2 regions of the Arthrobacter sp. 10N44_2 genome follow, and region 2 is predicted to be linked to the other one. Evidence: riboswitches for the same ligand, from Rfam matches in the RefSeq annotation. Region 2 holds a riboswitch; the other holds the start of a gene.
What was found. A riboswitch is a leader RNA that binds a small molecule or an ion and turns the genes downstream of it on or off. The one in region 2 is predicted to bind glycine.

Region 1 (14,517 bases), on a different contig from region 2:
CGGTCACGTCGTCCTGGACCAGCCGGTCGGCGAGGATCCGGGCGCCGGCCAGCACACGTTCCTGGCGTTCCCTGAACTCCTCGGACCCGGCGATCTTGAAGGCCACGGCTTTGCCGGCGATGACGTGCTCCAGCGGCCCGCCCTGCTGGCCGGGGAACACCGCGGAGTTGATCTTCTTGGCGATCTCGGCGTCGTTGCTCAGGATGATGCCGCCGCGCGGACCCGCGAGGGTCTTGTGCGTGGTGGAGGTGGTGACGTGCGCGTGCGGGACCGGGGACGGGTGCAGCCCGGCCGCGACCAGCCCGGCGAAGTGCGCCATGTCCACCATCAGGTAGGCGCCCACGGAGTCGGCGATCCGGCGGAACTCGGCGAAGTCGAGCTGCCGGGCGTACGCGGACCAGCCGGCCACGATCAGCGCCGGCTTGTGCTCCTGGGCCAGGGCCTCGACCTCGGCCATGTCGATCCGGTGGTCCTCTTCACGGACCTGGTACGGGATCACGTTGTAGAGCCGGCCGGAGAAGTTGATCCGCATGCCGTGCGTCAGGTGCCCGCCGTGGGCCAGGTTCAGGCCCATGATGGTGTCGCCCGGCCGGATCAGGGCGTGCATCACGGAGGCGTTGGCCTGCGCGCCGGAGTGCGGCTGGACGTTGGCGTACCCGGCACCGAACAGGGCCTTGACCCGGTCGATCGCGAGCTGCTCCACAACGTCCACGTGCTCGCAGCCGCCGTAGTAGCGCTTGCCCGGGTAGCCCTCGGCATACTTGTTCGTCAGCACGGAACCCTGCGCCTGCATCACGGCTTTGGCGGTGTGGTTCTCCGAGGCGATCATTTCCAGCCCGTCACGCTGCCGGGACAGCTCGGCGTCGATCGTCGCGGCGATCTCCGGATCCATCACGGACAGCTCCGCGTCCAGGCTCGCGGAGACGACCTGCTCGAACGCCAGCGTCTGGGTGCCCGCGGCCGCCGTTGCGCCGCTCACAGCTCGCCGCCGTTCTTGGACGCGTACTCCTGGGCAGAAAGCAGCGGGCCGTCGGACTCGGCGGCGACCTTGAAGAGCCAGCCGGCACCGTACGGGTCACTGTTGATCAGCGCGGGGTCATCGACGACGGCGGGGTTGATTTCGGTGACCTCGCCCGTGACCGGGGCGTAGAGGTCCGAGACGGACTTGGTCGATTCAACCTCGCCGCAGGTCTCCCCCGCGGTCACGGCGGAGCCGACCTCGGGCAGGTCCACGTAGACGATGTCGCCGAGGGCGTCGGTGGCGACGGCGGAGATGCCGATGGACACAACGTTTCCGGCCTCCCGGGCAACCCACTCGTGCTCGTCGGAGTACTGCAGTTCAGGGGCAACTTTTGCCATGTGTTTTTCCTTTACGTTTGAAAAGTCGTGGGCCACAACAATTGTGGTGGGTTGGGTGGCGGATGAGGCAATTCCTCCGCGTGCTCGCTCGTCCCTCGCTTAGACGCACGCTTCCGGAATCCCCTCACCCGCCGCTATTCAGTTCAGTTTTTGGGGCCAGCCGTTTTCCCGGAAGAAACAGTGGCTTTTCGATATCTTCCAGAGCCGGGGTGCTCCGAGGCTTCAAGGGTGTCATCAAGCTCAACCCCCAATGATCGGGCTTGGCGTGCCACCCTTTGGGACAGTCCTACCCCGCGGTAGGCGGTACATCCCCCAGCACTTTTGGCTTTCGAAGGCGCCCCAAACGACGCTTGGAACTCGAGGTGAGTTGAACCCGAGGTGAGCTGCAGGGCCCCTTCGGGCCCGACATCCGGGAGCATGCGTCTAAGGGAGCGTTACGTCCGCTCAGCGGGCGTCTTCGCGACCGAGCATGCAGAGGATGCCGGGTCCGACGGGCTGACGCAACCACAGTCACGCAGCCCCCGGGACAGCTTCGGCTACTTTTGGCGCTTGTAGAAAGGCAGTGCGACAACTTCGAAGGGTTCGGCCTTGCCGCGGAGGTCGATGTCCAGTGCGGTGCCGGGCTCGGTGAATTCGACGTCGACGTAGGCCATCGCGACCGGGTAACCGAGGCTCGGGCTGGGCTGGCCGGAGGTGACTTCGCCGACAACGTTGCCGTCCTTGAGGACCGGGTAGTGGCCGCGGCCGGCCCGGCGCCCGAGGCCCTTGAGCCCGACGAGCTTGCGGCCCGTCGTGGCGCCGGCGCCGGTTTCCTTCTTGGCGGCCAAGGCGGCCTTGCCGATGAAGTCGCCTTCCTTGGACAGGGCGACGACGGGGCCCAGGCCGGCGGCGAACGGATCGCCCTCCAGGGAGAGCTCGTTGCCGTAAAGCGGCATGCCGGCCTCGAGACGGAGCGAATCGCGGGACGCGAGCCCGGCGGGGGTCAGCTCGCCGTCCTCTGCGATGGCGACGAGCGCCTGCCAGAGGGCGGCGGCGGCGTCGTTCGCGACGAAGATCTCGAAGCCGTCTTCACCGGTGTAGCCGGTGCGGGCCAGCAGGAGGTCCTGGCTGGCTCCAGCGAACATGAACGGGACGTCCACGGCGGCGTAGTACTTCAGGCCGGTGACGAGCTCGTGCTGCGCGGCGGGGACCAGGCGCAGCAGGATCTCCTGGGCCTTGGGTCCCTGCACGGCGATCAGCGAGGTCTCAGCAGAGGCGTCCTGGACGGTGACGTCGAATCCGCCGTCCTTTCCGGAACCGGCGCGCTCGGCCAGGGCCTCGGCGACGACCTTGGCGTTGCCGGCGTTGGGGACCACAAGGAATTTCTGGTCGCCGCGGCGGTAGGTGATGAGGTCATCGATGATGCCGCCGTCCTCGTTGCAGATCAGCGAGTACTTGGCCTTGCCAATGGCCATCGCCGAGATCTTGCCCACGAGGGCGTAGTCCAGGAAGGCTGCGGCGTCGGGGCCGGTGACCCAGACTTCGCCCATGTGGGAGAGGTCGAACAGGCCCGCGGACTTGCGGACGGCGTGGTGCTCGGCTAGTTCCGAGCTGTACTTCAGCGGCATCTGCCAACCGCCGAAGTCCGTGAAGGAGGCACCGAGCTTCTTGTGCTCTTCGTAAAGTGCCGTGTAATTCTCATTCATCGGTGGCTGTCCCTAGCTGTCAGAGTCGGAGTTGGCGGAGTCGTCGGAGTGGACTGCTGTGTCTTCTTCGAAGGCCTCGAGGGGAGGGCACGAGCAGATCAGGTTGCGGTCCCCGGCTGCGCCGTCGATGCGGCCGACGGGCGGGAAGTACTTGTCCTGCTTGAGCGTGTGGACCGGGAAGACGGCCTGCTCACGCGGGTACTCGCGGGTCCAGTCGGTGCTGATCACGGCAGCGGCGGTGTGCGGGGCGTTGCGCAGCGGGCTGTGCTCCACGGTGAAATCGCCGTTGGCCACCTTGTCGATCTCGGCGCGGATGGCGACCATGGCCGTGATGAAGCGGTCGATCTCGCCCAGGTCCTCGGATTCGGTGGGCTCCACCATCAGGGTGCCGGCCACCGGGAACGCCAGGGTGGGGGCGTGGAAGCCGTAGTCGATCAGGCGCTTGGCCACGTCCTCGGCGGTCACGCCGGTCTTGGCCGTGAGTTCGCGCAGGTCCAGGATGCACTCGTGGGCCACCAGGCCGCCTTCGCCGGTGTAGAGCACCGGGAAGGAGTCGTTGAGGCGGGCCGCGATGTAGTTCGCCGCGAGCAGCGCGGACTTGGTCGCCTCGGTGAGGCCGCGGCCGCCCATCAGCTTCACGTAGGCCCAGGAGATCGGCAGCACGCCGGCCGAGCCGTAGCGGGAGGCGGAGATCGGGGTGCCGTCGGCGCCGTTGGCGGGATCAGCAGCGTTGCCCGGCATGAACGGGGCCAGGTGCGCCTTGGCCGCGACCGGGCCGACGCCCGGTCCGCCGCCGCCGTGCGGGATGCAGAAAGTCTTGTGCAGGTTCAGGTGCGAGACGTCGCCGCCGAACATGCCGGGCTGGGCCAGCCCGACCAGGGCGTTGAGGTTGGCGCCGTCGATGTAGACCTGGCCGCCGGCGGCGTGGACCGCGTCGCAGACCTCGCGGACATCGGCGTCGTACACCCCGTGCGTGGACGGGTAGGTGATCATGATGCAGGACAGCGCATCCTTGTGCAGCTCGATCTTGACGGTCAGGTCCGCGTGGTCGATCGTGCCGTCCGAAGCCGTGGCCACGACCACGACCTTCATGCCGGCCAGCACGGCGGAGGCGGCGTTGGTGCCGTGCGCGGAGGCCGGGATCAGGCAGACGTTGCGCTGGGCATCGCCGCGGGAGAGGTGGTAGCCGCGGATCGCCAGCAGCCCGGCGAGCTCGCCCTGGGAACCGGCGTTGGGCTGGATGGAGACCTGGTCGTAGCCGGTGATCTCGGTCAGCTGGCCTTCGAGGTCCTCGATCAGTTCACGCCAGCCGGCGGTCTGGGATTCCGGGGCGAACGGGTGGATGGAGGCGAACTCCGGCCAGGAGATGGCTTCCATCTCGGCGGTGGCGTTCAGCTTCATGGTGCACGACCCCAGCGGGATCATGGTCCGGTCCAGGGCAAGGTCGCGGTCCGAGAGGCGACGGATGTAGCGCAGCAACTGGGTCTCGGAACGGTGCGTGTTGAACACCGGGTGCTGCAGGTAGTCGGAGGTGCGCTCGACGGCGGGGTCCAGGCCGAACGCAGTGTCCGTGCCTGCAGCCGCGGCAGTCACGGACGCGCCGAACGCGGCTATGACGTCGGCGACGACGGCAACCGTCGTGGCCTCGTCGGCGGAGATGCCGACGGTGTCGGCGTCGATGGCGCGCAGGTTGACGCCCTTGGCGTCGGCTGCCGCGATGATCTCAGCTGCCCGGCCCGGCACGGAGACGGTGATGGTGTCGAAGAAGGAGGTGTGCAGCACGTCCAGGCCGGCGGCCTTCAGGGAGGCGGCGATGGTCTTGGCGTGGACGTGGACCGACTGGGCGATTGCCTTCAGCCCGTCCGGGCCGTGGTAGACGGCGTAGAAGGAAGCCACGATGGCCAGCAGGGCCTGGGCCGTGCAGATGTTGGACGTGGCCTTCTCGCGGCGGATATGCTGCTCGCGGGTCTGCAGGGCCAGGCGGTAGGCGGGAACGCCGGCGTTGTCCTTGGAGACACCCACGAGGCGGCCGGGCATGGAGCGCTCGAGCCCCTTCTGGACGGCCATGTAGGCAGCGTGCGGGCCGCCGAAGAACAGCGGCACGCCGAAGCGCTGGGCGGATCCGACGGCGATGTCAGCGCCCTGCTCGCCCGGAGACGTGATCAGGGTCAGGGAGAGGAGATCTGCCGCGACGGTGACGAGGGCGCCCCGTTCCTTGGCGTCGGCGATCACGGCGGTGTGGTCGAACACGCGGCCGGAGACGCCCGGCTGCTGCAGAACGACGCCGTTGATGACGCCGTCGGGCAGGCCCTTGGAGAGGTCGGCGACCTCGACCTCGAAGCCGAGGGCCTCGGCGCGGCCCTTGACGATCGCGATGGTCTGCGGCAGGCAGTCGGCGTCGAGGACGGTCTTGCCGTCGTGCGCCGTCTTGTTCTTATTCGCGCGGCGCATCATCAGCACGGCCTCGGCCACGGCGGTGGCTTCATCCAGCAGGGAGGCGTTGGCGATCGGCAGGCCGACCAGGTCCTGGACCATGGTCTGGAAGTTCAGCAGCGCCTCCAGCCGGCCCTGGGAGATCTCCGGCTGGTAGGGCGTGTACGCGGTGTACCAGGCCGGGGCTTCGAGGATGTTGCGGCGGATCACCGGCGGGGTGAGCGTGTCGTAGTAGCCCTGCCCGATCATCTGCACGGCGGTCTTGTTCTTCGACGCCAGCTTGCGCAGCTCGGCGAGGACTTCGACCTCGCTCAGGGCCGCGGCGAGCGCGAGGTCGGCGTCCTGGCGGATGTCCTTCGGAACGGCGGTGTCCACCAGGGCGTCGACGGTGTCGTAGCCGACAGCCTTCAGCATGGCGTCGACGTCGGCCTGGCGGCGCGCGCCGATATGCCGGTCAACGAAGGACGTGGAGGCTGGGGTAACAGTCACAAGGAACTCCATAACTCAGGCGGCGCAGGGTACGCCACATTGATTCGGGTTCCTCCCCGCTCTGTATTGGACCTGAGAGTTTCCGCGCAGCCCGCGTTTCAGGGCTCCGCTTGCACCGTCGGTGAGCACAGCATGTCCGGGACACGCCTGCTACTTTCCAGAGATGCCTTGCCGCGGCGGTACATGGGCCTGAGAGATTCCTGGGGAGGGTTTGCTCCTACGGCGCCTGCTTGTACCTACTTGCAGGACTCTCCCGCCGCAGATCAAAGGCGTATTTAATTAGGTGTTCAATCGGGGGTGACTACAGTCACAGCTCTCATTGTCCTATGCCGGGCGCGCGTCCGCAAACTCCCTCCCGGCGGCGGACCCAGGTTACGGGCCACGAGCCACCCGGTGGCGAATCCGGCGGCGCGAATTCGCCGGAAACGCCCGGAGTCGCCGCAACTTTCCGGCGTACTCGAACGCTTCCGGCGAATTCGGCGGGGAGTAGGGGGTCGGCGGGGCGTAGGGGGTCGGCGGGGAGTAGGGGGTCGGCGGGGCGTAGGGGGTCGGCGGGGAGTAGGGGGTCGGCGGGGCGTAGGGGGTCGGCGGGGAGTAAGGGGGGTCGGCGGGGAGTAGGGGGTCGGAGGGTGTGGGTGTGGGCGTCAGCCGCGCAGGCGCTCGACGGCGGCCAGGAGGCTCTGGACGTCCGCCTCGACTTCCGGCGGCGGCCCGCCGGGACCCCGCGCCAGCATGGCGTTGAAGTACAGCCCGTCCCCCATGCACAGGACGGCCTTCGCCATGGCGGGCCCGACGTCGGCCGCCAGCAGTTCCAGCCAGCTCGCCTGGCCGGCGGCGAAGCGGCGGAGGGTTTCCCCGTGCGCCACCTCGGCGAGCCGCGTGGCCGCCACGAAGACCCGGTCCATGGGCGTGTCCGCCCACACCGAGGACTTGATGAAGTACGCCGCCGCCCCTTCCGGGGCTGCCGCCATGGCCGCAACATCGGCAGCCAGGAGCCGGTCCAGCCGTTCCAGCAGGACCGCGATCATGGCCTCTTTCGTCGGAAAATGGTAGAGCAGGCCGCCCTTGGAGACGCCGGCCCGGCGCGCGACGGCGTCCAGCGTCGCGGCGCGTTCACCGACTTCGATGAGCAGGGATTCGAAGGCATCGAGGACGGCCTCGCGGGCGACGGGTTTCCTGGGCATGCCTCCCATCATGCCTGTCCGCACGCGCATTTCTTAACTGTACCGTCCAGACGGTACAGTTATCCTTATGAGCATTTCATCGATCACCGTAGCCACCAGCACTCCTGCGGCCACCGGGCCCCGGGCACCGTGGCGTGACTGGGTGGCGCTGGCCCTGCTGATGTTCCCCGTCCTGCTCGTGGCCGTGGACAACACCGCGCTCACGTTCGCCCTGCCGGCCATCGCCAGCAGCCTGACCGCCTCCGGCGTCGAACTGCTCTGGATCGTCGATGCCTATCCCCTGGTCCTGGCCGGGCTCCTGGTCGCGATGGGTTCCCTGGGCGACAGGATCGGCCGGCGCCGGCTGCTGTTCGTGGGCAGCGCGGGCTTTGCCGCGGTGTCGGCCGTGACGGCGTTCGCGCCGAGTGCGGAATGGCTGATCGCCGGCCGCGCCGGGCTTGGCCTTTTCGGCGCCATACTAATGCCGTCCACGCTGTCGCTGATCCGGAACATCTTTCCGCAGCCCAACCGGCGCAGGCTGGCGGTGGCGGTCTGGGCCGCCGGCTTCTCCGGCGGCGCCGCCCTCGGCCCGATTGTCGGCGGCTGGCTGGTGGAACACTTCTGGTGGGGCGCCGTCCTGCTGGTCGCGGTGCCGATCATCCTGCCGCTGCTGCTGCTCGGGCCGGCCCTGATCCCGGAATCCCGCGATCCGAAGCCGGGCCGGGTGGACGTGCCCAGCATTGCCCTGTCCCTGCTGGTCATGGTGCCGGTGGTCTACGGGATCAAGGCCCTTGCCACCCACGGGCCGGCTCCCGAGGCCTTCGCGAGCATCGGAACCGGCCTGCTCATGGGCTATGTGTTCATCCGGCGGCAACGCGCGCTTGCCCGTATCCACAGGACAGACCACAGCACCGCGCCGATGCTCGACGTCAGCCTGTTTGGCAACCGGATCTTCAGTACGGCCATTGTGGCCAACGTCCTGGCACTGTTCTCCTTCAACGGCTTCATTCTCTTCCTGGCCCAGCACCTGCAGCTGCTGGAGGGCCAGTCCCCCTCGGCCTCCGGCGTCGCCATGGTCCCGGCCCTCATCGCCACAGTTGTAGCGGGGCTGCTCGTGGTCCCGCTGGTGCGCAAGGTGCGGCCCGGCTTTGTGGTGGCCGGCGGCCTGCTGCTGAGCGCGGCGGGCTATTTCGTGGTGGCATTCGGCGACCACAGCCAGGGCCCGTCGCTGCTCCTTGCCGCCCTGCTGGTGCTCTGCCTGGGGGTGGGGGCCGCGGAGACGATCTCCAATGACCTGATCCTGGGCGCGGCGCCCGCCGACAAGGCAGGGGCAGCCGCCGCTATCTCCGAGACGGGCTACGAAGTGGGGTCCCTGCTGGGTACGGCGATTCTCGGCTCAATCCTGACGGCCTCCTACCAGGGCAACCTCCGGCTTCCCGCGGGCGTGTCCGAACTCGCCCCGGCGGCGGCCACCAGCCAGGCCGGTGAAACCCTGGCCGGCGCTGTGGATCTGGCCCGGATGCTTCCGGCGCCCCTGGCCGAGGCGGTGACGGCGGCCGCGCGCACCGCCTTCGACTCGGGCGTGCACGTCACGGCGTCCATTGCACTGGTCCTGATGTCCGGGGCCTGCGTCCTGGCCGCCGTCGTCCTGCGGTCGGTGCCGAAGGCCCAATAAGGCTAAGCGGCCGCCGTCAGCGTCACGCCGTCGTCAGCACCAAGGGGTTCCAGCCCTTAAACAGCAGCGTCCGGCGCCGGGAGGATACCCGGTGCCGGACGCTGCTGTTTTTTTTGGGGGGGGGCTGTGGGAGCCGGTCCCTACTTGCTGTCCGGGGTGGTCACGCTGGCAGTGGCCCGCATGGTCTCGGCATTCACCATCCAGGCGTACTGCTCAAACTTGGCGATGAACTCGTGCAGCAGATCCGCGGTGGTGGGATCTTCCTCGTCCACTTCGTCATGGACCTTGCGCATGGTGCCGACGGCCGCCTCAAGCGCGGCGACAATCCGCTCGATGGCGTCCTTCGTGTTGATCAGGCCCTTCGGGAACTCGGCCAGTGCGGTGGACTTGGAAACCGTGGAGCTTCGGCCGTCCGGGAGGGCGTGGAGGGCACGCATGCGCTCGGCAAGGTCATCCGCGAATCCCCGGGCGGCGTCGATGATTTCATCCAGCTGGAGGTGAAGGTCCCTGAAGTTGGTCCCGACGATGTTCCAGTGTGCCTGCTTGCCCTGAACGTGGAGTTCGATCAGGTCCACCAGTACTGCCTGCAGGTTGGTCGTCAATGTTGGTGATGCTTTCATGAATCCTCCTCGATAGAACCGGTGCCGTGCGGGCCGCGCATGCCATTGCTGGCACCCCGGCCGATGCTTCCGACGCTACCGCAGCGCGGCGCCGGGCCGCGATGCTTCTGGGAGGAATTTCTCGGTCAGCTTACTAAGTCGGCTTACTAACCGTTTTGGGGGCGGCTTAGACGGCCTCGTTGAGGATGGGCCCACGCGGGAACACGGCCCGTGTGATGCCGCCGGAGGTGGATTCGGACAGCTGGGTGAGGTAGTCGTTGCGCCGCCTCGGGGTAATCCTGGACTGGGGCTGGAACGGCTGCTCGGGGTCGTCGGCGTAGTGGGCGCTCAGGCCGTCGCGCATGAGCCGGATGGCTTCCGAACGCTGCTGGGACACCGCTGCGTGCGTGGATCCGAGTTCCGCGGCCAGGTCTTTGACCGTGCGGTCTCCGAAATAGATCTCCTCCACCACGTAGCGCATCCGTTCCGGAAGGGATTTCACGGCGGCCCGAAGGTACTGGAGCCGTTCGTCCGCGAGCACGGAGTGTTCCGGGGTGAGGGTTTCGGCGGCCAGGGTGTCCACCACGGCCTCGTCGAGGGGCGTCAATGTGCGCGAGGCATCCGCGAGCGCGGCCTCCACAACGCTCTGCTGGACGCCCAGGGCAGAGGCGATCTCGTCCACTGTGGGGGTGCGGCCCAGGGCGGACGCCAGGGTTTCCTGCACGGACATGGTTTCCTTGATCCGGCGGCGGGCGGATCGGGTGGCCCAGTCGCTGGCCCGCATCTCGTCTGCGAAGGCGCCAAGGATACGCCGGCGCGCGAAAGCGCCGAACGGCACCCCGAGGCCTGGATCGAACGAATCGGCCGAGGTAATCAGGGCAATAGCGCCGGCTGACGCCAAGTCATCGCGAGAAAGGTGTGACGCCTTCGAGCACAAATCTGAGACGAGATACCCCACCAGCGGAAGGTGCTGCGTGACCATCTCGTTGCGTTCCACGCGATTCAATACTGTGTCCCCCCATGAGACCGGATCCGAAGGGTCCTCGACCCTTAAAACGCCGAGAGCCGCACCCAAAACCGACCGGTGCTCCCCCAATTGGAGTCAGCGTTCGCAAGTAGGGCGCAGCACCCATGGAGGAAACCTATCACCTGTTCCAAGATCTGCGTGTACCCTCAGGGAAAAGCTGTGCGAAAAATGCGGTGACCGCCCCGAAGCTGTGATTCACGGGGCGGAAAGAGAATGGGGCACATGAGCGCAAGTGATCTCTCCGCGGCACTGTGGCAGGAGCGGCGGCAGCTGGAGCTACTCCTCTTCAGGCTGGAAACGCAGCGCCTGCACGTCGTGGCCGGGAATCTGGAATGGCTGAGCTTCATGGCCTCCGAGATTGAAACCGTGCTGGACCGCCTGCGCTTCGAAGCCCTGGCCCGGAGCGTCGAGTCCGCTGCCGTGGCGGCCCAATGGGGCCTGCCGGCACAGACCACGCTCGTCGAACTGATTGCGGCCGCGCCCGCCGGGCCATGGCCCGAGATCCTGCGCGAGCATCTGGACGCCCTGCACGCACTCCTGGCCCGGCTGGGCGAGGCTTCCAGCGTGAATGAGGACGCGCTGCGGAGCCTCCCGATGCCGGGACGCGCCGGCCCGGCGGGTACGGCCGGGCTTCTGGACCAGCTGACCATGGGAGGAAACCTGGAGCGGTCCCTCGCCGTGCTCCGGCGTTCAGCCCAGCCGCTCCTGGCCCAGTATCTCGGCGGGGACCATGTCTGATCCGGTGCGGGTCCTCAGCCGTCGGCGGGAGTGGCGCGCGGCGGCATGAGCCCGCGCAGCGCTTCCTCGGCGTCCGGGCCCGCTTCCGCCGCCGCGAGGTTCGCCGCTGCGATGGCTTCGATGACTTCCCGGCGCTGGATCGGCACACCGCGGGGCGCCTCAATGCCTATCCGAACACCGTCGCCGCGGCCTTCCAGAACAGTGATGACGATGCCGTCGCCGATCATGATCTGTTCGCCCGGCTTGCGTGTAAGTACCAGCATCCTCTCAATCTACCCTTCAGTCCGGGGAGCATCGTACGATTCCCGCCGGTTCTGCCATGTCGGTTCGGGCCCGGCGGGGCGCCCGTCGATCCAGCCCACGGGCAGTCCCAGGCCGTTGACGCTTTCAGGCGACCCGGTCTCCGAGGCGCCGACCACCGCTACCGCGGTCACGTTGAGCTGGGCGGACAGCACGCCGACCCAGCGCGCCGTGTCCTCGTGCTTGCGTCCGGCATCGACCACAACCCAGACCTGGTCGGCGGAGAGCGCCGCCACGGACGGCACCCGGGCCAGGGCGTTGCGGGCTTTGCCCAGTCCGAACGCCACCAGGACGGTGCGCTCCGTCACCACGGCATGGGCGCGCGCGGCCGTGGCACTTTGGCGTCCGTCGACGTGCAGGTGGCCATAGGCGGAGAGCTCACCGGCGGTGCGCACATCGGCACCTCCGGAGGCCATGGACATGGCCAGGGCGGTATCCATCGCGTCCTCCCCCAGCCCGATCAGGAGCACGAGATCGCCGACGCCGGTCAGCGGAGCCGGAGCCGGGGCACCCGCAGCGTTGCCCGGCGCGACGGCGGCCGGGTGCGCGGGGCTCCCGACGGCGGCCGGTTGCGCGACGGCGGCCGGGTGCGCGGGGCTCCCGACGGCTGCGGCGGGGTGCGCGGGGCTCCCGGCGGCGGCGGGCGCTGCGGCGGGCGGATCTGTGGGGGTCCGGAGCCCGGTGCCGAGCTGTTCCAGCAGTTCGGCGAAGTCCCGCGATTCGGTGGACACACCGGCAGGAGCGGGCCGGTGCAGGCTCAGCTCGGCGGCGTCCGCCTCCTCCAGGAGTGCGGCGATGGCGGCGCCCTGCAGGTGATGGGTCGGGGCGGCGGGCCGTGCCGACCCTCCGGCCGGGCCCGCCTGCGCTGCGGCCCGGGCCGCCGGCGGGGCCGGTGCTGCCGCCACGGCTCCGGCGTCGTACTTCCCGGCGGGGGTCCCGGCGCCCGGAACAGTGCCCGCGGTAGCCGCCCCGGCGGCGGTCTCCCCGGCGGGACCACCAGTCGCCGGGCCGGAATCGGCCCCGGCCAGGATGTCGGCGTCAGGCACTACCTCGCCGGTGACGACCTCGTGTTTGGACTGGAGCTCGATCATGGCCTCGTAGCGGTCCTGGGCGAAGAGGCCGGCGATTCCGGGGCTGCTGACGCGTTCGGCGGACACGATCCGGGCCGCCGAACCGTACAGCTGTTCTGCCTTGCGGCGGATTTCCTCGAGCGAGGCTCCCTTAAGCCGATAGCGGTTCGGCATGGCGCACCACTCCTACTGTTTCGATCCGGACGTTGGCGGAGGTCACCTCGCGGTAGGACAACACGGGCACCGATCCCGGCTGCGCCCCGACGAGGCGGTAGATGGCGGGCCGGAGCGCGGGTGCACAGACAAGCACGGCCTGGCGGTTGGCGGCGGCCGCGGCGTCGACGGCCGACCGCACCGAGCGCAGCACGGCGTCGAGCCGTTCCTGCCCCATGACGATCTGGCTGCCGCCCTCCGCGGGCCGCATGTCCTCGAGCATGTGTTGTTCCAGGACGGGGTCGATCATGATGACGTTGAGCACCTCGCCGTCCATGAACTTGGCCGTGAGGGCGGGGCCCAGGGCCTGCCGGGCGGCTTCCACAAGCGATTCCGGATCCGTGGAAATCTTGGCACGGAGCGTGAGGGCCTCATAGATCCGGGCGAGGTCGTTGATGGGCACCTGCTCATCCAGCAGGCCCTGGAGGACGCGCTGCAGCTCGGCGAGGGAGAGCAGGGCCGGGGTCAGTTCGTCGACGGCGGAGGGGCTCTGCTTGCGCACGCCCTCGGTCAGCACCCGGACGTCCTCGCGGGACAGCAGCCGGGCAGCGTTCGCCGCGACGATCGAGGACAGGTGGGTGACCAGGACGGAGACCCGGTCGATCACTGTGGCACCTGTCATTTCGGCGTTGTGGCGCATCTCCCCCGGAATCCATTTCCCGGCGAGCCCAAATACGGGTTCGATCATCGCCGGGCCCGGGAGCGAGTCCAGGTTCTCGCCCAGGGCGAGCATCTGGCCGCTGGGGGCCGTGCCGCGGCCGGCTTCCACGCCGGCAATCCGGATGGCGTAGGTCGACGGCGGCAGGTCCACACTGTCCCGGGTGCGCACCGGCGGGATGACCAGGCCAAGTTCCATGGCGATCTTGTGCCGCAGGGACCGGACCCGGGCCAGGAGGTCATCGGAGGCGCCGGAGACCATATCCACGAGGTCAGGTGCGAGCAGGATCTCCACGGGGTGGATGCGCATGTCTTCCAGCAGTTTCTCGTTCGGATCCTGTTCCGGGAAGTTCAGCGCGGTCGACTCAGCCTCCCGGGCCGTTTCCGCCAGCTGTTGGCTTGCCGCCGTCCGGCGGGAGGCGATGAACAGGCCGGCGCCTACGACGACGAACGGAATCGGGGGCATGCCGGGGATCAGTGCCATGGCGACGGCGGCGACGCCGGCGATCATGAGGGCGTTCGGTGACTGCAGCAGCTGGGTGGAGGCCGTCCGCCCCATGTCGGACTCGGCGTTGGACCGGGTCACGATCATGCCGGTGGAGACGGCCATGAGCAGTGCCGGGATCTGGGTGACGAGCCCGTCGCCCATGGTCAGCAGGCCGTAGGTGTTCAGGGCGTCGCCGATTTCCAGGCCGCGCTGGACCATGCCGATGGCGATGCCGCCGACGAAGTTGATGATGATAATGATGATGCCCGCGATGGCGTCGCCCTTGACGAACTTCGAGGCGCCGTCCATGGCGCCGTAGAAGTCGGCCTCGGCAGAGACTTCGGCCCGCCGCTCCCGGGCCTGGGTGTCGGTGAGGAGGCCGGCGTTGAGGTCGGCGTCGATCGCCATCTGCTTGCCTGGCATGGCGTCGAGGGTGAAGCGCGCGCCCACCTCGGCCACGCGCTCGGCGCCCTTGGTGACCACGACGAACTGGATCACCACGAGGATGAGGAACACGACGGCGCCGATGATCATGGAGCCGCCGACCGTCACCTTGCCGAAGGCTTCAATGACCTGCCCGGCGTATCCGTTGCCCAGGACCAGGCGGGTTGAGGCGACGTTG
Region 2 (17,307 bases):
TCCAAACGCAGCGAGTCACGGCAGGCCAGGCCGGCCGGGATGAGCCCGTGGCTGGCACCGGTTTCCAGCAGTGCTTCCCAGAGACCTGCCGCATCCTCGTTCGAGATGTAGATCTCGAAGCCGTCCTCGCCGGTGTAGCCGGTGCGGGCGAGGAGCAGATCTTGTCCGTTGATCTGAACCTCAACCGCAGCGTAGTACTTCAGCTCGGTGACCAGGACATGCTGCTCGGCCGGGACCAGCGTCAGCAGGATGGCTTCGGCGTTCGGGCCCTGGACGGCGATCAGCGAGATCTCGGCGGAAACGTCTTCCACCGTCACGTCGAACCCGCCTTCTTGGGCAGAACCGGCCCTTTCGGCCAGTGCCGCGGCCACGACCTTGGCGTTGCCTGCGTTGGGGACCACCAGGTACTTGTCCTCACCGCGGCGGTAGGAGATGAGGTCATCGATGATGCCGCCGTCTTCCTGGCAGATCAGCGAGTACTTCGCCTTGCCGACGGCCACGGCCGACAGCTTCCCGGCCAGGGCGTAGTCGAGGAACGCCGCGGCGTCCGGGCCGGTGACCCAGACTTCGCCCATGTGGGAGAGGTCGAACAGGCCCGCGGCGTTGCGGACGGCGTGGTGCTCGGCGAGTTCGGAGCTGTACTTCAGCGGCATCTGCCAGCCGCCGAAGTCCGTGAAGGAGGCGCCGGCCTTTTTGTGCTGCTCGTAGAGAGCGGTGTAGTTCTCACTCATCAGAAAATCCTTAGTTTTCGAATTCGGAAAGCGGCGGGCAGGAGCAGACCAGGTTGCGGTCTCCGGCGGCGCCGTCGATGCGTCCGACCGGCGGGAAGTACTTGTCCTGCCTGAGTGTGTGGACGGGGAATGCGGCCTGCTCACGCGGGTACTCGCGGGTCCAGTCGGTGCTGACGACGGCGGCTGCTGTGTGGGGTGCGTTGCGCAGCGGGGAGTTCTCCACCGTGAAATCGCCGTTGGAGACCTGGTCGATCTCCTGGCGGATGGTGATCATCGCCTCGATGAAGCGATCGATCTCCGCAAGGTCCTCGGACTCGGTGGGCTCCACCATGAGGGTGCCCGCCACGGGGAAGGACAGTGTGGGGGCGTGGAAGCCGAAGTCGATGAGGCGCTTGGCCACGTCCTCGGCGGTGACGCCGGTCCTGGCGGTCAGTTCACGCAAATCCAGGATGCACTCGTGGGCCACCAGGCCGCTCTCCCCCGTGTAGAGCACCGGGAAGTGCTCATCCAGCCGGGATGCGATGTAGTTCGCCGCGAGCAGCGCGGACTTGGTGGCCTCGGTGAGGCCCTGGCCGCCCATCAACTTCACGTACGCCCAGGAGATCGGCAGGACACCGGCGGATCCGTAACGTGAAGCGGAGATCGCAGCACCAGTTCCTGGTTCGATAGCGCCGGCGTCGTGCGCCTTGTTCGCGTCCCCTGGCATGAACGGCGCCAGGTGGGCTTTGGCCGCGACCGGGCCGACGCCCGGTCCGCCGCCGCCGTGCGGGATGCAGAAGGTCTTGTGCAGGTTCAGGTGCGAGACGTCACCGCCAAACTTGCCCGGCTGGGCCAGCCCGACGAGGGCGTTGAGGTTGGCGCCGTCGACGTAGACCTGCCCACCGGCCGCATGCACGGAGTCGCATACCTCGCGGACGTCTGTGTCGTACACCCCGTGGGTGGACGGGTAGGTGATCATGATGCAGGACAGCGCGTCCTTGTTGGCCTCGATCTTGGCCGTCAGGTCCGCGTGGTCGATCGTGCCGTCCGAGGCTGTGGCCACGACGACCACCTTCATGCCGGCCAGCACGGCGGAGGCGGCGTTGGTGCCGTGCGCGGAGGCCGGGATCAGGCAGACGTTGCGCTGGGCCTCCCCGCGGGAGTGGTGGTAGCCGCGGATGGCCAGCAGGCCGGCGAGCTCGCCCTGGGAGCCGGCGTTCGGCTGGATGGAGACCTGGTCATAGCCCGTGATTTCGGCGAGGTCAGCTTCGAGGCCGCTGATGAGTTCCCGCCAGCCCTCGGTCTGGGAGTCCGGCGCGAACGGGTGGATGGAGGCGAACTCCGGCCAGGAGATGGCTTCCATCTCGGCCGTGGCGTTCAGCTTCATGGTGCAGGAGCCCAGCGGGATCATGGTGCGGTCCAGGGCAAGGTCGCGGTCCGAGAGCTTGCGGATGTAGCGCAGCAGCTGGGTTTCGGAGCGGTGCGTGTTGAAGACCGGGTGCTGCAGGTAGTCGGAGGTGCGCAGCACGGTCTCGGGCAGCTCGAAGCCCTCGGCCTCCACCACAGGGCCGGCACCAAAGGCGACGACGACCGCGGAGAGGACCTCCGGCGTCGTGGTTTCATCGACGGACACGCCAACTGTGTCCGCGTCGATGAGCCGCAGGTTGATGCCCCGGGCCTCGGCGGCGGCGATGACCTTGGCGGCCTTGCCGGGCACGCGGACCGTGAGGGTGTCGAAGAAGGAGTCGCTCACCAGTTCCCGGCCGACGATCTTCAGCGTGGCGGCAAGGGCGCGGGTGTTGTTGTGGACGGTCTGGGCGATCGCCTTCAGCCCGTCGGGGCCGTGGTAGACGGCGTAGAACGAGGACACGATGGCCAGCAGTGCCTGCGCGGTGCAGATGTTGGACGTGGCCTTCTCGCGGCGGATGTGCTGCTCGCGGGTCTGCAGGGCCAGGCGGTACGCCGGGACGCCGGCGTTGTCTTTGGAGACGCCGACGATGCGGCCGGGGAGCGTGCGTTCCATGCCCTCGCGCACCGCCATGTACGCGGCGTGCGGGCCGCCGAAGAACAGCGGCACGCCCAGGCGCTGGGTGGAGCCGACGGCGATGTCCGCCCCCTGCTCGCCCGGAGGGGTGATCAGGGTCAGGGCAAGCAGATCCGCCGCCACGGTGACCAGTGCGCCGCGTTCTTTGGCCTCCGCGATCACGCCGGACTGGTCCCACACCCGGCCGGAGACGCCCGGCTGCTGGAGGACGAGACCGTTGATGTCGCCGTCGGGCAGACCGGCGGAGAGGTCAGCGACCTGCACCTCGAAGCCCAGCGCCTCCGCTCGGCCCCTGACGATGGCAATGGTCTGCGGGAGGCAGTCGGCGTCGAGGACGGTCTTGGCCCCGGCAGCGGACTTGTTTTTGTTGGCGCGGCGCATGAGAAGCACGGCCTCGGCAACCGCGGTGGCCTCGTCCAGGAGGGACGCATTGGCGACCGGGAGCGCGGTGAGGTCCTGGACCATGGTCTGGAAGTTCAGCAGCGCCTCGAGGCGTCCCTGGGAGATTTCCGGCTGGTACGGGGTGTAGGCGGTGTACCAGGCGGGGGCTTCGAGGATGTTGCGGCGGATCACCGGCGGGGTGACGGTGTCGTAGTAGCCCTGGCCGATCATCTGCACGGCCGTCTTGTTCTTGTAGGCGAGCTTGCGCAGTTCGGCCAGCACCTGGACTTCGCTGAGGGCGCTGTCCAGGGTGAGGGGCTTTTCCTGGCGGATGGAATCGGGGACCGCGTTGTCAACGAGGCCATCAACGCTGTCGTAGCCGACGGCCTTGAGCATGGTGTCGATGTCGGCCTGGCGGCGGGCGCCGATGTGGCGGTCTGCGAAGGTGGACGGGGACGATTGAACCGTCATGAGAGGAACTCCATAATTCAGGTGGCATCAAGACGCCACGATGATTCGGGTTCCTCCCCGCTCTGTATTGGACCTGAGAGTTTCCGTTTTGCCCTGCTGATAGCAGCGCGCCACTTGCACCGTCGGTGAGCCCGGTTGCCCGGACTGCTTTCCAGAGTTGCCTTGCCGCGGCGGTACGTGGGCCTGAGAGATTCCTGGGGAGGATTTGCTCCTACGGCGCCTGCTGAACGTACCGGCAGGACTCTCCCGCCGCAGATCATAAGCTGTGCCACTGGTCGGTGACACAGCTCACAATTTATCCGGTTCCCGGGCAGGATGCAAAATTTATTTCAATTGAGTCGCTGTCCCGCGGACGACGGCGGGAGCTCTTCGCCGTCGTCCGCTTGCGTGGGTGAGGCGCATGAGGGCCGTGTCGTTGATCCGGAACACGCGGTCCCAGAGGTCGTCGTCCACCTCGTGGATCGGACCCAGGGGGTTAGTCCATTCGGTGCATTATTCTGAACGGGATACTTTACATTTTCATGCGCGTCCCTCCCAGAGCGCTCATACGCAAGGAGCCTCCGTGAGCCTTCCGGATCAAGCGATGGAACAGGCAGCTCCCAGCAGACCACCAAGCAGGACTCCCGCCGGGGATGCCGCTTGGGGGTGGCTGATCGGGATCCTCGCAGGATTGCTCGGCTTGGGCCCTTGGCTGGTATCCGGCGCACAGCTCCCGTTGCAGAACTTGTGGGGCGCAGAGGTCGTTCCAGACCAGATGCCTGTGTCGTTACTGCCGCTAAGCCAGTACGAACTCACCACGATCGTAGCCCTCCTCACCGTAGGAGGTGCAGCGGCCGGACTCGCGGTGCGCATCTGGTCCCCCGCCCGACGGCGACTGGTGACGTGGTGCGCGGCAGCCGGCGTTCTTGTGGTCCAGTTCACGGCTGCCGTCCAGTCCTTCACAGTGCTCGACGGCGGCTTGGCGGGCGGAACAATGGCGAGCCTGTACTTCGCCGGGCTGCTCGCGGGCGTGACCGCATCCCTCGCTGCTGCCCTCGTGGCGCACCTGCTGCTCTGTTCAAGGACCCGGAGCCTGGCGGCATTGGGCGCCGGACTCGTGGCGGTGCCGTTCGCTTCGTGGACGGTGGAGTGGGTTGTCGGCTTCGTTGGGCACATCAACGTCCCCGTCGCAGTGCCGTCAATCGCTCACTGGATTCCCGCCATCCTCGTTGGTTGCGCCCTGGCATGGTGCGGCCTTCGTCCTGCGCGGCGGACCGCGGTGTGGGCCGTGAACCTTGCGCTGTTGTGGTTGGTTCCCGCCGTGTTCATCTCGGTCAACTACGTCCTGGGGACCCGTATCCTGGCTGGCGACCTGCAGGAGATGCTGTTAATGAGTCGGCAAATCTTGGCGGCAACACTTGGACCCGAGGGCGGAGCAGCTCCCAAAATCTTGCTGGCCCTAGTCATCGCATCGGCGGGGCTGGGTGCCAAATCCATTGCCGCTCGCCGGCGACCGGACGCGCCCACCTTCCCGTCTTCGTAAAATCCGGACTCACCCGCGACGTGTGGACGTGATTGCACCAGCGGATCCGATGGTGCAATCACGGATTTGATCCCAATCCAGCGGACGACGGCGGGACCTCCCGCCGTCGTCCGCTTGCGTGGGGTGCCGCTCCCCTACAGGGCGGACCAGCCGCCGTCGGAGGCGAGGATGGCGCCGTTGATGTTGGTGCCGTCGTCGCTGAGCAGGAAGGTGATGGAGGCGGCGAGCTGCGCGGCGGTGGCGGGCGGTGGCCTGCATCAGCGGGCCGAGGCGTTCGGCCGCGAGCTGGGATCCCCAGGTGGCCACGATGTTGGCGATGGTGGGGCCACGGCGCAGGCCCCTGGGCCCGTACATCACGGCCGAGTTCTTGGTCAGGCCGACGAGGGCGTGCTTGGACGCGGTGTAGGCGGCGCCGGCCGCGGACCCGCGCAGGCTGGCAAGCCACCCCACAACGGCCGATATTGGACGTTATGTCAAGTAAAACCGTGATTATTGCATCCGATGCAAGATCACCCCTTCTCCGCCCATTGCCACCGATACCGCGTCACTTGAAGCGGGAAAATGCCCATGACCTGAGGGAACACCGTACCGTACGACTGATGGGGCTGGGCTACTCGCCGGTCCACCAGGCAGCCCTCCAAAGCCGGAGTGCATCAAACTCGAATGGCCCTCACATCCGCGGATTTGCGCGCATTCTGCATTAATTGCATGATTCTTGCCTCCGATGCAATGGATCAGGAGGGTTCGTGGCGGTCGATCCAGCGGTGCCTCACCATTCCAAGCGGGTTCTTTGACTGGAAACTTTAGCGACGAGTTTCATCAGTGCAGGATGACTAGCCATTGCTATGACGCGCGGCTGGTCGCCAGGGGGTCCTGGCCACTGGTTTGGTGGATTGCGTCGGCTCTGACCGGTAGGACGTCGCCGGTCTGGCGGCTGGGACGGCGGCGGTTGTACCAGCCCTCGATGTAGAACATCACCGCAGTTCGGGCGGCCAGCCTGGATTCGCCTGCCACCATTGTCGGGGTAGTCTCTCCCGGTGAAGAGAATTTGGGGTGGGGCTGAACGCTGGTTGGAACGCATCGGCATACACCTCATAGCCGTCCTCTCCCTCGGCACCCTGATTTACACAACCGTTGCGAGTTACTCCCCGCAGGAAGTGCCACAACCGGGTACCCAGCAGGTTGACCCGGAACCATGGCTGTATGACCTCAGCCTTGGCCTCCTGGCCGCCTACGCCTTCAACTTCCTCGTGGTGGTCCTTCCCGCCAAGAGAAAGCAGGAGTCCCGCTTCATCACGCTCAGGACTCCATTGAGGATCATTGCGAACAACGGGATGGATGTCATCCGGGACCTGGAACGAATCGCCAAGTGCCCAGCCCGCAGGATTACCGAGGAACACCTCAAGAAGGTTCTGACAGCGATCAACGACAACCCTCACGTCAAAGCCCATATAGCCGAACGTCTCAGTCAGGCTGAGTCCGCGTACGCTGACATCATTCCCTATGCAGCCGACCTGCCTTTGGACTTGCAGGAATGCCTCCAGCACGAGAACCAGGACTTCCTGCACATGGCATTCAGCGAGCACAAGAAAACCGGCTATTCCTCAAGCGTCTCGGTTAATGAACTCAGGCAGATGAGTGGACGGCCCACCCATGCCTTCACGAGCCGCAATGAATTCACGCTCAAGCGGCAGCATCTCGCCGGCTGGACTGCATCCTTCCTGTCCTACTACAAGGCCACCGAAAGCGTTAGGGAATTGGTGGATAAGTACACGCTGCCCACACGCCAGGAACGGATGGGCAAGGATCGTCCGAGAGCCAGCCCCATCGTGTACTGGTTCGGCATTGAAGCCAATGACCCTGAGTTTCCGTACAGGGACTACCCGCCAACCGCTACGAACGATGACTATGTGCAAGAAGGCAGTAAGTAGTCGTTCCTTCCCTCCGTGCAGGTTTGTGTCCCCGTGAGGAAAAGTGAAGCCATCCCCATCCATTGCGCTCCCGACTCCTGTGCCTTCACACCGCAACAACAAACCTCTCCGAGCCAACCTCCCCTGCGGTGCTGGGCCGCTGGCCGGACCTCCGTTCCTTGGCTTCGGCGCGCGCAGCGACTCTGACGGCCTTGACGCGCCGGCTGCCCAAGGTGCTCTTGGCGGCTGCAACTCGCAACCTTCGACGCGACCGATACAAGGGGCTGACCCACAAGCTTCGAATGGGGTCCAGCGTGAATGGCCGCAACCCACCGTTGGGGACTTCACAACGCCCCTACTAAGATTTGTGGCTTCGGCAGAAGGATTTACACGATGTTGAGCCGCGCAATCAGAACGAGCTTCATGGCGAATAGCGGGCCGGAATGCACGGCAACGGCTCACGATAAAGTATCTATTGCTGCCTGCAAGCTGATGCTAGGACGTCCAGGAATAGAGCGCAGCTTTACCGCAAGCTGATTATTCCGATTTGACCAACCGTCAGAGTTGGCGTCAGCCCATGCACGGCTAAAGCTCTGCACTTTGCGCAGGCCTTCCATCGGATCACGCTCGCCGCACTTAACCAGAAAGAATGCATCTTCGACTGGCATTCGCCGGAGGGTGGGCACCGGCAAAGAACTTGCTTCCACAATCCCTTTGCTGGTAACCCACATATCAAAGCTGATTCTTCGGGCTAGACTCACGGCTACCAGTGGGGCTGCGGGGTCCTCATCGTGCAGCTGGGTCAGGGACACCCGGGAGATCAGTTGCCTCCAGTCACTAAGCGGGGTGTACCACCGGTGATAGTCGCCCCTGTGGAGGGCCGCGCCCAGTCGTAGGGCAAAGGCTGGGCGTGCCGCAAAATACGCGTCATGATTATTCACCCCTCCAATCGCCGCATCCACTAATCTGTGAAGGGACGTACCCATTTGGGCGTCCACCAGGACGTTGACGACCGAAAAGAAGGTGTGACGATCATCGGGCGGGGCGCTTATCGTGAGCTCGACAAGTTGTTCGATTGTTGACTTTTGAAAGTCATCAATAATTGCCGAACTCACAATGAGTCTCAAATGCTTTCGTAGCCACGCGTGGCATATGGAGCTGTCGATCATGTAAAGCAGCGCTGCTTCTGCAAGATCTTTTGATAATCCTCCCGCGCCTGGATTCTCAAACTGGTAGAGGAGGTCTTCGATGTCAAAATAGAAGCGCCCTTCTTCGCCCGCGAGAAAATATTGTTTCACACTAGGGGCAACGATTCCCCTAAAACCAACGTCGGTCGAGGCAGTTATGAGCTCCAAGGATGTTTTCGCTAAAGGCGACTCCTCCCGAATCGCCTGTAAGGATTCCGATAAGGTTTCCGCCGGAGCAGGAACTGGCTGTGGATGATACCTACTACTAGTCGCAGGGGCCAAGAAGTCTAAACCAACTTCAACGTCTTCGTCGTTCCGCGCCGATAACAGTGCGCTCGATCTCGCCCAAAGCACCTGGCTCAACTGCTCCCAGGCTGATTCCTCAAGTTGCGACTTCCATAGAAAAACGAGTCTGTCCCAGTCGCGGGCAGTGCGCACGATCGCTCGAACCATTCCCCCATCAGGGCGCGGTAGCGGTGGCATGCAGCACGCAAGCAGAAGCAGGTTGCAGGTATATGTGGCAAGCTTGGCGGCTCTTGTCCTGTCTGCAGGCCTATACTGCTCCTGACTGGATAAGTCGTCACCCCCTGCTTTCACTCGTGCGACCGCTAGGGAGACTAACAATTCGGACATATTGCTGTTCTCAGCTGGCTCCGCAGCCAACTCTGAAAAAAACTCCAGAATCTGAGTCCTCTGGCTTAGCGGTTCGAAAGAGAACAGTAACGAGGCCCACTGATCAGCATTACGACCCTGAGTGAATCGTGAACTCATCATACGTTCGGCCTCATCACGCACCTCACTCAAAATTTCATAAGCTAGGTGGGCAACTAGGTATTCCCCGAATGTGGAGTGGAGGAACTCATAAGCACTTTGCGAACCGTCAATTGCCTTGGATTGTGCTTGGTGAACGAAAAAAAATCGACCTAGCAGCTTTTGCACCGTATCAATTTGGGTAGTCCGGCCGGAATCGCTCGCCAGTGCCGCAAGATCCTCTGCAACTTGCTTCGTGCTCATCATCTGCACACCTCTATTGAACATGCCAAGGGCAATGTAAGAGAGCATCAATAGCTCTCGCTCGACAACCCCTTCCGCCTCGTGATCGTCCATACGAGGTTGATGCTTTAGAACTTCACGTCCGATGAAAGTTGAGAGTATTTGCCGGTAGGTGGAAGCTCTTGTTCTTGTGGCGGCGTCGCTTTGCAGGGAGTTATTCTCAGCATCAAGCAAGGCCAACAGCAGTAGCAAAAGTGGTTGACCCGCTAATTGCGCTACTTCCCTTGGCAACTCTTCAGGAAGCGGCCGTAGACCAACCCGGCAGAAATAGGCATCGTTTGAGGCGTTCCAGGTGCGAATAAAGGCTGAGATTTCCGGCATACCAAAGTCATCGATTTTCAGAACTAGCGAATCCGGGGGAATTCTAGCCTGATCGGCAACGACGGTCCTACTGGTTACGATTACAAAGGCGCCCCCGCTAGAAAGTTCCCGTTGCTGAAACGATTGGACCTGTTCGAGGTAGTCGGCCTGCTTTTCATCGCTGGCCTGTATCAACTCATCCAGTCCATCTAAGAAAATGACAGGCGTTAAAGATGTTGAGCGCCGGAACTCAGCCCACGTTGTAGTTCTGCCCAAGAGTGTAGAAAGACCCTCTTCGATTTGCACCTCGATGCCTTGCGAGGGCGTGACCCTTCGCAACTCCACGCGCACTGGCACGAAGGACGTTCCAGATATTCCAGCAGCAAGCACCCGGGTCAAAGATGACTTACCGGACCCAGGATGGCCGAGAACCAGAAGAGGCTTGGTGAAGGCAGCAGGAGTAGCGGTCAAGTAGGAACTGAAAAAGTCGTCGAGGTCGTGGCGAGCGTCAATAGACGCCCACCATGCCTCTTTGCTGACGTGTGTCTGGCTATCGCTGCTAATCACCTTGAAGGGAGGCTCGATATACAACTCAGACAGGGCCGGAATCGACGCACCTGATTCGCCCTTGAGTCGCGCTACATCCGGCGGAATTAAGGAAAGTTGTGTGACGGAGTTTATCTTGCCGACAAGATCAAATTTTCCCACAGAGGGCGTTTGTAGATCAGTAGCGAGGTGACGAAGGAAACGCTGCAACTCATCAAACTTCTCAGCTGCGCTCCTTTGCGCAAGTAGTACACGCCCGAGCTTCTCGGATGCCTCCTCACCCTGCTCACGGATCGAGCTTCTGAGACCTTGAACGGCAAGTAGGTTTAGCCATATTTCGAATTCGCGAACCTCAGTGGCGAGTTTACGCAGGGAATTCTGATAAGAGCGGAGTGCGAGCTTGGGAACCTCAAGCTCAAGATAGTCTGACACTATACGCCGCTTTCGGTCATCTAGGTCGTCCCAGAAAACGAGACCTTGACAAAACCTCGAAAGGCTGGCAGCTAAATTGACGTAAAATTCGCTCAGATGAGCCTGAAGCTCACCGCGAGCTAACTCAGGTTTAGGAAAAGGAATCTCTGTAGAGACAAGGAAATCGACTAGACCACCCATTCTTATCCCGCTTTTGTCCCTTTTCGTCATTTGAAGCTCTTCTTTACCCGTGAGTTCGACTTCAGCTTCCGCGATCTGGCCCTGTATTAGGGACGCTGCGTCGAAAAAACTGGTGATGACAATTATGGAGTGGGCAGCGATGAGTAAGTTGGTGCGATCTACACCACGGCTCTCGGAAACTTCGCTAGGGATTTTCGCCTGCAATTGTTCACATAGCTTGACAACCGCGTTCTTAGGACCCAGCAGGCTAAATGCGCCCGGATAGCCGACGACACCTGCGGTCAGAAGGGTAGCCGTTGCAATCCGATCACCAATTTCAACAGCGGGGGATGTCTTGCCCTCTAGTAACTCCACAGCGTCGCTAAACACGAACGGTCGATGATTTGCGGCATGTGGACGGTTCAAGAGTCGGGTCCAATCACTAAAGAACTTCTGCAGGTACTTCATGTGGTGCTTGGATAGTACAGCCAGGGACGCTTTCGCTGGCTTCGATACACTCCCGTTGCCGAAAACTTTATGATCTGGCCAAAGCCGCCGCACCCTCACAGGTGACCCGTGCCCGACGGACACGGGTTGAAGTGCGCCGCAGCGTCGATAGAGTCCTGGCCGGGATGGCCGGGACACGCCGCCTACGTCCGGAATGCTCGCATGCACACCGTGCCCGCGGACAACCGGTGCTTCGCCCTGTACACCGGTACCCCCAGCCCTGAGACGCTTCCGCTGAACCTTGCCCACTTCATGTTCCTTGACCCACGGTCCAAAGACTTCTTCGTCGACTGGGACGCTCTCGCCGACAACATCACCGCGGCAATGAGCACCGGATCCGGCCGCAACCCCCGGGACAGGGACCTGAACAACCTCACCGGTGACCTGACCTCCGGCAGCACAGAATTCTTCACCCGGTGGGCCCGCCACAACGTCCGCTTCCACCGGATGGCACGCAAAACCATGCGAAACCCCGCTCGTCGGGGAAATTGAACTCAACGGCGACGCGCTGGAGCTAGGAGTGGAAGACCTGGACTGGATTGGTGTTCGAGGGCTTCCAGGGTTCACGGCGCCCACCTCGAAGGGGCTCGTGGTCAGGGGCGAAGGCAAAACTCCCACGTCGCCGCGGCCCGGCTTCCTTGCCCAGCGGCAACGCCACCTCGGCATGGACTTCCGGGCCGTTCTTCACGTCGGCTCCGGGGTAGGCGGGATCGCTGTGCGGAACGCTGAAGACAACTGGTTTGCCATCGAAGCCGTCCCCCTCGGGGACGCGCTGAAGGCTACGGCGCCTGCCGTCGTGGCCTGCATCGATTGCACATGGGAAACTGTCCTGCCGGCCAGCCGGCGACGTTGAGCTGGCAGTCGTGGTCACGCCGCCGCCGTCCGACTTCAGCGAAGGGGCCGTGGGCGGCGACAGGATCCGCCTGCTCGCGAGGGCGGCCGGTTCCGCAGGCAGCGACGATATGGTGCTGGCTGACCTCGACGGCAGGCACTGGACCTTCGAAACGGCCAAGGCCTTCACTGGACGGACGTTCGGGGTCTACGCCGTTGACAGGGAAGTCCTGGTCCACACCGCTTTCCTACCGTCGCTGCGACTGAGGGCCCTAGAGCTGCAGCTTGCGGTAGGAAGCCTGCCCTGGTTTCCGATCCGGCTGGTCAGATCGAGGGAGGGCAGGCGGCCCGTCCGGATGGGATTTGGAAGTTGCAGTTGGCATGCAAAGGAGGCTCAAGACGTCGACCTAAGCACACCCCAACCTGACGTCCGGCAGGCGGCCGAAAGCTTGTCAGAATAGGGTTTCATTCGGACTTTTCTGACACTGGCCAGAGAAGGTCTCAGACTCATCCCTGACGACAGCCGACGGAGCAGCTAAGCGAACGCTGCAGTTTCTGAGGGACGCCGCCCGGCCGGCGGACAGGCTCGCCCTACCCGAAGCTCTGTTACTACGGAAGTCTCTGCCTCCGTGCCGGCGACCGATAGCGGATATTACGTAAAGTTGATTTGCGCAAGATGCTAATTGTCTCCGTCTTGAGGCCGACAGACGAATTGTTGTTTTCCCTAAACCTCCGCAACAGGAGCCGCGAACTGCGCCGCGTACAGCGCCGCATACGCCCCGCCCGCCTCCAACAATGAAGCGTGCGTCCCCTGCTCGACGATCTGCCCGGCCTCCATCACCAGGATGAGGTCGGCGTCGCGGATGGTGGAGAGGCGGTGGGCAATGACAAACGACGTCCGGTCGCTCCTCAGCGCACTCATCGCCTTCTGCACCAGCACCTCGGTCCGCGTATCTACGGAAGAAGTCGCCTCGTCCAGGATGAGCACGGACGGCCGGGCCAGGAACGCCCGGGCGATCGTGAGCAGCTGCTTCTCGCCGGCGGAGACGTTGCCGCCTTCGTCGTCGAGCACGGTGTAGTAGCCCTCCGGCAGGGACCGGACGAAGCGGTCCACGTACGTCGCCTTCGCGGCCTCCAGAATCTCGGCCTCCGAGGCGCCGGGCCGGCCGTAGGCGATGTTGTCCCGGATGGTCCCGCCGAACAGCCAGGTGTCCTGCAGCACCATGCCCATCCGCGAGCGCAGCCCGTCGCGGGTCATCGCGGTGACGTCCACGCCGTCGAGCGTGATGCGGCCGGCGTCGAGCTCGTAGAAGCGCATCATCAGGTTCACCAGGGTGGTCTTGCCCGCGCCGGTCGGACCCACAATGGCCACCGTCTGCCCCGGTTCCGCCACCAAACTCAGCGAGGAAATCAGCGGCTTGTCCGGCGAATAGGAGAAGGACACGTCCTCGAACACCAGCCGCCCCCGGCCACCAGAAGGCGCCTCAGACGGCGAAGGATCCTGCGACTGCTCGTCCGTATCCAGCAGCTCAAACACCCGTTCGGCCGAGGCCACACCGGACTGCAACAGGTTCGCCATGGACCCCAGCTGGGCCAGGGGCTGGGTGAACTGCCGGGAGTACTGGATGAACGCCTGCACATCTCCCAGCTGCATCGCCCCGGAGGCCACCTGCAGCCCGCCCACCACGGCGATCCCCACGTAGACCAGGTTCCCGATGAACGTCATGGCCGGCATGATCAGGCCCGAAATGAATTGCGCGCCGAAGCTCGCCTGGTACAACTCCACGTTCTTCTGCCGGAACCGCTCCTCCACCTCACGCTGCCGGCCGAACACCTTCACCAGTGCGTGCCCGGTGTACGTCTCCTCGATCTGCCCGTTTAGCTCGCCGGTGTGCCGCCACTGCAGCACGAACAGCTTCTGCGAGCGCTTGGCGATCACCGCCGTCGTCACGAGCGTCAGCGGTATGGTCACCAGCGCGATCAGCGCCAGCGTGGGCGAGAGCAGGATCATCATCACCAGCACGCCGGCCACAGTCAGCACCGAGGTCACCGCCTGGCTGATGGACTGCTGCAGGCTTTGGGAGATGTTGTCGACGTCGTTTGTCACCCGGCTGAGCAGCTCGCCGCGCTGCACGGAATCGAAGTAGCGCAGCGGCAGCTTATTGATCTTCGCCTCGATCCGCTCGCGCAGCCGGAAGACCGTGCGCTGCACCACGCCGTTGAGGATATAGGCCTGCATCCAGCCGAACACCGAGGCCAGCACGTACAGGACCAGCGCCCAAAGCAGCACGGTGGCCAGCGCGGTGAAGTCGATCCCGGTGCCGGGGGTCAGCGTCATGGCGCTGAGCATGTCCGCCTGCTGGTTCTGCCCGGCGGCGCGCATCTGGGCGATCACCTGGGCCTGGGTCTCCCCGGCCGGCAGCTGCTTGGCCACGACGCCGGCGAAGATCAGGTTGGTGCCCTCGCCCAGCAGCCGGGGCCCGATCACCGAGAACGTAACGCCGACGACGGCGAGCAGCAGGACCAGCACCAGCCACAGCCGTTCGGGCCGCAGCTCCCCCAGCAGCCGCCGGGCGGAGGGGCCGAAGTTCATGGCCTTCTCGGCCGGGATGTTCATCCCGGCAAACGGGCCGCCGCGGCCGGGGCCACCCGCCGGGCGGGGAATCCGCAGCGGGGTTTGCGCCGCGGGAGCCCCGGGCGCCCCGGGAGCCCCGGCAGCGGGAGCGGCTGCGGGAGCCGGCGTCGGCGCCTTGTCGGTGCGGCTCATGCTGCCTCCTCCGCCGCGAGCTGGGAGTTCACAATCTCCTGGTACGTCTCCGATGCCTCCAGCAGTTCCTCGTGCGTGCCGTGCGCTACGATCCTGCCGCGTTCGAGCACCAGGATCTGGTCCGCGTCCACAATGCTGGAGACCCGCTGGGCGATGATCACCATGGTGGCCCCGGCGGTGTGCTGCTTGAGTGCCTGCCGCAGCCGGGCGTCCGTAGCGGTGTCCAGCGAGGAGAAGGAGTCGTCAAAGATGTACAGCTCGGGCTGTTTCACCAGCGCCCGGGCAATCGCGAGCCGCTGCCGCTGGCCGCCGGAGACGTTGGTGCCGCCCTGCGAAATCGGCGCGTCCAGCCCGCCCTCCAGCTCCTCCACAAAATCCTGCGCCTGCGCAATCCTCAGGGCCCGCCAGAGCTCGTCCTCGGTGGCGTCGGGTTTGCCGTAGAGCAGGTTGCTGCGCACCGTCCCGGAGAACAGGTAGGGCTTTTGCGGGACCAGGCCGATGTGCCCCCACAGCAGGTCCGGGTGGAGCTCGCGGACGTCCACGCCGTCAATCCGGACCGAGCCGGAGGTCGCGTCGAAGAGCCGCGGCATCAGGTTCACCAAGGTGGTCTTGCCGGAGCCGGTGCTGCCGATGATCGCCGTCGTCTGCCCCGCCCGGGCGGTGAAGTTCACGTCCGACAGCACCGGCTGCTCGGCGCCCGGGTAGGCGAATCCGACGTCGCGCATCTCCAGCTCGCCACGGGCTGCCCGCCCGGCCGCGCGCGAGACCGGGCGCCGCGGGGGCCGGACGCTGGATTCGGTCCCGAGGACCTCGCCGATCCGGTCCCCGGAGACGGCGGCGCGCGGGATCATGATCGCCATGAAGGTGGCCATCATGACGGACATCAGGATCTGCATCAGGTAGCTCAGGAACGCGATCATGGTCCCCACCTGCATGGAGCCGTCCTCGATCCGGAACGCGCCGAACCAGATCACGGCTGTGCTGGAGACGTTGAGCACCAGCATCACGGTGGGGAACGCGAGCGCCATGAGCCGGCCGGCGCGCAGCGCGGTGTCCGTGACGTCCTCGTTGGCGCGGGCAAAGCGGGCCGTCTCCACGTCCTCCCGGACGAAGGCCCGCACCACGCGGATACCGGTGAGCTGCTCGCGCAGCACCCGGTTAACGGTGTCGATCCGGGCCTGCATGACCCGGAACAGCGGCACCATCCGGAAGATGATCGAACCCACCGCGGCCAGCAGAACCGGGACGCTGACGGCGATCAGCCAGGACAGCTGCAGGTCCTGCCGGATGGCCATGATCACCCCGCCAATGCAGAGCATGGGCGCCGTGACCATGAGCGTGGCGGACATCAGAACCAACTGCTGGACCTGCTGGACGTCGTTGGTGGAGCGGGTGATGAGGCTGGGCGGGCCGAACCTGGTGACTTCCTGCTCGGAGAACGCGGCGACCCGGCTGAAGATGGCGCCCCGGACGTCCCGGCCCAGCGCCATAGCGGCCTTCGCCCCGAAGTACACGGCCACCACCGTGCAGATGACCTGCAGCAGGGTAACCGCCAGCATGAGCCCGCCGATGCGCAGGATGTACTCGGTGTCCCCCTTCGCCACGCCCTGATCGATGATGTCCGCGTTCAGGGTGGGCAGGTAGAGGGATGCAATGGACGCCGCCAGCTGGAAGACGATGACGGCGAACAGCAGCCGCCGCTGCGGCCTCAGGTATTCGACGAGCAGTTTCCAGAGCATCCGGTCTCCACTTCACGCGTCACAGACTGTCTCACACAGAACGATGTGAGGGTCAGTTTACGTCCCGAACCCGGGAGTGGGCCGGGTTCCTCTGAGGGCGAATCGGGGGGGCGGGCCTGCGGCGATGCTCAAATGCGCGGTTTGCTTGCCGACCCGGGCCGCTTGCCGGGCTGCGTTTGCTTGCCGGGCCTGCGGCCCGGGTGTAGCTTGATCCGGATGCTGCGCATTGGCTCAATCGTCATCCGGGTGGACAACCTCGAACGCCAGATGAGTTTCTGGCAGGCAGCCCTGGGCTACGAGCCGCGGTACGAGCCCGACGGCGACTTCGTGATCCTCCAGCCGCCGGGCGGGGTGGGCACCTGCATCTCCCTGGACCGGGTCCCCGCGGCCGTCCAGATTCCCCCGCGCCTGCACCTGGACCTCTACACGGACACCCAGGACGCCGAGGTGCAGCGCCTGCTGGCCCTGGGCGCCACCCGGGTCGAATGGAGCAAGCGGCCCGCGGACGCCGACTACGTGATCCTGGCCGATCCGGAGGGCAACAGGTTCTGCGTGGTGGACACCGCCGGGAGCCGTTGAAACCTGTTGCTTCGCAGGGGAACGGTGTGCCAGCCTCGAAGTGATCCCGTCGCCGCGGCGACGACGGGCGACGGAGAAGGAGCACGGCATGGGACTCATCCATATCGACCTGTTCACCACCCTCGACGGCGTTGCGCAGGCGCCCGGCGGGCCGGACGAGGACCCTGCC

Region 1: another riboswitch for glycine. It lies ahead of gcvP (aminomethyl-transferring glycine dehydrogenase); the one in region 2 lies ahead of gcvP (aminomethyl-transferring glycine dehydrogenase).

What each region holds. Positions count from the first base shown of each region.
Region 1 covers NZ_JBFTHT010000029.1:14,716-29,232, reverse strand. The annotation lists gene glyA (serine hydroxymethyltransferase) at 1-892, opposite strand, end outside; gene gcvH (glycine cleavage system protein GcvH) at 976-1,359, opposite strand; gene gcvT (glycine cleavage system aminomethyltransferase GcvT) at 1,896-3,044, opposite strand; gene gcvP (aminomethyl-transferring glycine dehydrogenase) at 3,057-5,978, opposite strand; glycine riboswitch at 6,018-6,132, opposite strand; glycine riboswitch at 6,134-6,232, opposite strand; gene AC1DBX_RS20235 (TetR/AcrR family transcriptional regulator) at 6,611-7,150, opposite strand; gene AC1DBX_RS20230 (MFS transporter) at 7,218-8,804, shown strand; gene AC1DBX_RS20225 (Dps family protein) at 8,945-9,424, opposite strand; gene AC1DBX_RS20220 (sigma-70 family RNA polymerase sigma factor) at 9,591-10,409, opposite strand; gene flgN (flagellar export chaperone FlgN) at 10,653-11,168, shown strand; gene AC1DBX_RS20210 (carbon storage regulator) at 11,183-11,431, opposite strand; gene AC1DBX_RS20205 (hypothetical protein) at 11,441-12,712, opposite strand; gene AC1DBX_RS20200 (flagellar biosynthesis protein FlhA) at 12,690-14,517, opposite strand, start outside.
Region 2 covers NZ_JBFTHT010000026.1:3,998-21,304, forward strand. The annotation lists gene gcvT (glycine cleavage system aminomethyltransferase GcvT) at 1-731, opposite strand, end outside; gene gcvP (aminomethyl-transferring glycine dehydrogenase) at 742-3,606, opposite strand; glycine riboswitch at 3,659-3,766, opposite strand; glycine riboswitch at 3,768-3,865, opposite strand; gene AC1DBX_RS19635 (hypothetical protein) at 4,361-5,128, shown strand; partial or broken gene AC1DBX_RS19640 (SDR family oxidoreductase) at 5,263-5,566, opposite strand; gene AC1DBX_RS19645 (hypothetical protein) at 6,166-7,059, shown strand; gene AC1DBX_RS19650 (NACHT domain-containing protein) at 7,497-11,183, opposite strand; gene AC1DBX_RS19655 (MmyB family transcriptional regulator) at 11,385-11,714, shown strand; gene AC1DBX_RS19660 (hypothetical protein) at 11,743-12,075, shown strand; gene AC1DBX_RS19665 (ABC transporter ATP-binding protein) at 12,778-14,820, opposite strand; gene AC1DBX_RS19670 (ABC transporter ATP-binding protein) at 14,817-16,559, opposite strand; gene AC1DBX_RS19675 (VOC family protein) at 16,776-17,138, shown strand; gene AC1DBX_RS19680 (dihydrofolate reductase family protein) at 17,227-17,307, shown strand, end outside.